Regions from separate parts of the Pseudomonas sp. ChxA genome, predicted to be linked through region 2. Evidence: predicted binding sites of a transcription regulator. Region 2 holds the regulator's gene; the other holds the start of a gene.

What was found. Region 2 encodes FliA, which starts transcription of late flagellar genes. Its sites were predicted from a motif close to CTAAAGTTTNNNNNNNNNNNGCCGNTAA; they were not measured.
Region 1: P5706_RS31945 (methyl-accepting chemotaxis protein) is a predicted target of FliA. The motif match lies at 1,200-1,227, and genes of this name have one in related genera.

What each region holds. Positions count from the first base shown of each region.
Region 1 covers NZ_JARPMK010000002.1:1,335,288-1,337,487, reverse strand. The annotation lists gene P5706_RS31955 (NorM family multidrug efflux MATE transporter) at 1-101, opposite strand, end outside; gene P5706_RS31950 (LysR substrate-binding domain-containing protein) at 239-1,159, shown strand; gene P5706_RS31945 (methyl-accepting chemotaxis protein) at 1,326-2,200, shown strand, end outside.
Region 2 covers NZ_JARPMK010000001.1:2,082,727-2,084,926, forward strand. The annotation lists gene flhF (flagellar biosynthesis GTPase FlhF) at 1-91, shown strand, start outside; gene fleN (flagellar synthesis regulator FleN) at 197-1,030, shown strand; gene fliA (RNA polymerase sigma factor FliA) at 1,027-1,767, shown strand; gene P5706_RS09315 (chemotaxis response regulator CheY) at 1,936-2,200, shown strand, end outside.

The DNA.
Region 1 (2,200 bases), on a different contig from region 2:
GTCAGCACCATCAGCATGTGCGCCAACTGTGAGGCAATCAACGGCCCTGACAGCCGCAGAATGGCCCAGAGTTCAGTACGCACCGGATGTTGCATGATCATCACGCTCAAAAAGTCAGAGGGTTGGGGAAAGGGTTGATTCTCGGCGCTCCTGACGCATTACACAAAAGGATAAAAGCGATCACTCGCATGATTAAAACTCATGCTAGGGTTGGGCATTGCTCTGAGGAGGTTCTTCCATGCCACGCCGTCTGCCTCCGCTGTATGCCTTGCGCGCATTTGAAGCTGCCTCCCGGTACAACTCATTCACGCGTGCGGCGGATGAGCTTTCCATCACGCAAAGTGCGGTCAGCCGGCATATCCGCACGCTCGAAGAGCACTTCGCCTGCCGCCTGTTCCAGCGCAGTGGTCGCAACCTGCAGCTCACCGAAGCGGCACGCCTGCTGTTGCCCGGCGTGCGCGAAGGCTTCGCGGCGCTGGAACGCGCCTGCCACACCCTGAACGCCGAAGACGACATCCTGCGCATGAAGGCGCCGTCGACCCTGACCATGCGCTGGTTGCTGGCGCGGCTCAGTCGCTTTCGCGCCTTGCAGCCGGGCAATGAAGTGCAACTGACCAGCGCATGGATGAGCGTGGATGAAGTGGACTTCAACCAGGAACCCTTCGACTGCGCTGTATTGCTCAGTTACGGGCACTTTCCGGCGGATTGGGAGGCCTGCTACCTGTTTCCCGAATTGCTGATCCCGGTGGGTGCGCCCAACCTGCTCATTGACGGGCCGTGGGACGTCCAACGTCTGGCGAGCGCCGAGCTGCTGCACCCCACACCCGACCGGCGTGACTGGCGCAATTGGCTGGAGCGCATGGGGTTGTCGTCCCAGGTGTCGCTCAAGGGTGGGCAAGTGTTCGATACCTTGGAGTTGGGCATGATCGCCGCCGCGCGGGGCTACGGCGTGTCCATGGGCGATTTGCTGATGGTGGCCGAAGATGTGGCCCAGGGCCGTTTGAGCCTGCCGTGGCCGACGGCGGTGGCCAGTGGGGAAAATTACTATTTGGTATGGCCGAAAACCCGTCCCGGTGGCGAGCGCTTGCGGCGATTGGCGGAGTTTCTTCAAGGCGAAGTCAACGCTATGGAATTGCCCCAGGTTGAACGCCTGGCCTAGATCTTCAGTGCAATCGTTTGCGCGATATCCCTGTGAATCGCTCAAGTGTTGCCCGCGCTTGCCGAAGAAGGTGTGTTGGAACCCCCGTTTCCAGCGTTTCCCACCAGATAATTTGCCGAGCTGCGCTAAGAGATCAGGATGATCCTGGCCTCGGCCAGGAGCTGTCATGTCTCAACCTCGCGCTCGGATCGCCTCTCAGTTAGGCCTCGCCTTGGCCGTTATTTTGGCCGTCGTCATCAGCGGCAGTACGGTTTTTGCCCTGCGTTCCCTCGACTCGGCCAACCTCGACACCCGCGAGGAACACCTGGCCAGCGAGGCACGCTTGCTGGCCGATCAACTCAACACCTTCCACAGCACCTTGCGCGAGAGTACTCAGCGATTGAGCGGGCTGTTTGAAAAGCGCTTTGGCGCCGGGTTGAGTGTGCGCCCGGACCAGCAGGTCGCCGTGGCCGGTGTGCAGACCCCGAGTCTGCTGTTGGGCGATGAGGTGTTGAACAACAACTTCGCTGAGGTGGACGAGTTCAAGCAGATGTCCGGCGGCGTGGCCACGGTATTTGTGCGCAGTGGCGAAGACTTCATCCGCATCAGTACCTCCCTGACTAAACAAGATGGCAATCGCGCCATCGGCACTGTGCTGGATCACCAGCACCCGGCCTACCAGCGCCTTTTGGCCGGGCAGAATTACATCGGGCGTGCGGTGTTGTTCGATCGCTCCTACATGACCCAGTACAGCCCGGTGCGCGATGCCGCCGGCAAGGTGATCGCCGTGCTGTTTATCGGCTTTGATTACACTGATGAGCAAAAGGCCCAGTTCGACAACCTCAAACGCTTCCGTATCGGCCAGACTGGCTCGCTTGCCTTGCTGGACGAACAGAAGCACTGGCTGGTGCCACCGGCGGGCGTGCAAGCGCTGGATCAAGCGGTTCCGGTGATGCTTGATCTGGCCAAGAACCCAGGCAAAGGCCGCTTCTGGAGCGACAAGGACGAAGACTTCTACAGCGTTGCGGTGCCGTTCGAAGGCGGCCCTTGGTCAGTAGTGGC
Region 2 (2,200 bases):
CAGCGTGCAAATGCAAGAAGAGCCTAGCGAGGAAGCGATGGCCGATATGTTCGCCGACCTTTACCACAACCCGGCTAAACGGGTGGGGTGAGGCAGGATGAACACCGTGAAATGTATCTACATCGATGGTCTGCAAGCGATTCACGCGGCCAAGCCATGTAGCCTGCGTCTAAGCAAGACAAGGTAAAGAAATAAAATGGGCAGCATGCATCCCGTACAGGTGATCGCGGTGACCGGCGGCAAAGGTGGCGTCGGGAAAACTAACGTGTCAGTGAATTTGTCCCTGGCCCTGGCAGAGCTTGGCCGTCGCGTCATGCTGCTGGATGCTGACCTGGGCCTGGCGAACGTCGACGTTCTGCTGGGGCTGACACCCAAACACACCCTGGCCGATGTGATCGAAGGCCGCTGTGAGCTGCGCGATGTGCTGTTGCAAGGCCCCGGTGGCATTCGCATCGTGCCGGCTGCCTCAGGCACCCAGAGCATGGTGCACCTGAGCCCGGCGCAGCATGCCGGCCTGATCCAGGCGTTCAGCGACATCGGCGACAACCTCGACGTGCTGGTGATCGACACCGCCGCCGGGATCGGCGAGTCCGTGGTCAGCTTCGTGCGCGCAGCCCAGGAAGTGCTGCTGGTGGTGTGCGACGAACCCACCTCCATCACCGACGCCTATGCCCTGATCAAGCTGCTTAACCGTGACTACGGCATGAACCGCTTCCGCGTGCTGGCCAACATGGCTCAAAGCCCGCAGGAAGGGCGGAATCTGTTCGCCAAGTTGACCAAGGTCACGGATCGCTTCCTCGATGTCGCCTTACAATACGTGGGCGCAGTTCCCTATGACGAGTGTGTGCGCAAGGCTGTGCAAAAGCAGCGTGCAGTCTATGAAGCGTTCCCTCGTTCGAAGTGCGCACTGGCGTTCAAGGCTATTGCCCAGAAGGTCGATACTTGGCCGTTGCCTGCCAACCCGCGGGGGCATCTGGAGTTTTTCGTCGAGCGATTGGTGCATCAGACGAGCGCAGGACCGGTGCTATGACATCCAGCGGCTACAACCTTTACAAAAAGTCGGCACGTGACAGCCAGGGCGAACTGATCGAGCGCTATGCGCCTTTGGTCAAGCGCATTGCCTATCACTTGTTGGCACGCCTGCCTGCCAGTGTGCAGGTTGAGGATTTGATCCAGGCCGGCATGATCGGCCTGCTCGAAGTGTCGACCAAATACGACGCGAGCAAGGGCGCGAGTTTCGAGACGTATGCGGGTATCCGTATACGGGGTGCGATGCTCGATGAAGTGCGTAAAGGGGATTGGGCGCCGCGTTCGGTACACCGCAATACGCGCATGGTCAGTGACGCAATTCGCGCAATTGAAGCAAAAACCGGTCGTGACGCTAAAGATCATGAAGTTGCGGCCGAACTCCAATTGAGTCTCGACGATTACTACGGGATTTTGAACGATACCTTGGGCAGCCGCCTGTTCAGTTTCGACGACCTTTTGCAGGACGGCGAACATGAAGGGCTGCACGAGGACGGCGCGAGTGCACATCTCGAACCGTCGCGTGACCTGGAAGACGAACGTTTCCAGGGGGCGTTGGCGGAAGCGATTGCCAATTTGCCGGAGCGTGAGCGACTGGTGTTGGCGCTGTACTACGACGAAGAGCTGAACCTCAAGGAAATCGGTGAGGTCCTGGGGGTCAGCGAATCGCGTGTCAGCCAGCTGCATAGCCAGTGCGCAGCCCGCTTGCGGGGGCGATTGGGAGAGTGGCGCGCGCGCTGACAGGCAGTGTGGGGACACTGCAGACGCTACCGCGAAGGCTTGATGCTTTTGCGGGTGTGTGCCGTGGTGCCCTGGGCAGTCCTTTTTGTGTAACGCCTGTTGATTGAAATGGCGCGTCCAGGTGCTGGGCGCGTTTAAGACTGCTTGGAGGTCGAATTGGACAAGAACATGAAAATCCTCATCGTTGATGACTTCTCAACGATGCGGCGGATCATAAAAAACCTGTTGCGTGACCTTGGGTTCACCAACACGGTCGAGGCGGATGACGGCCTGACGGCGATTCCGATCCTCAACAGCGGGAGCATCGACTTTCTGGTAACCGACTGGAACATGCCGGGCATGACCGGTATCGACTTGCTGCGTCACGTGCGCGCCGATGAAAAACTGCGCAGCTTGCCTGTGTTGATGGTGACCGCCGAAGCCAAGCGTGAAC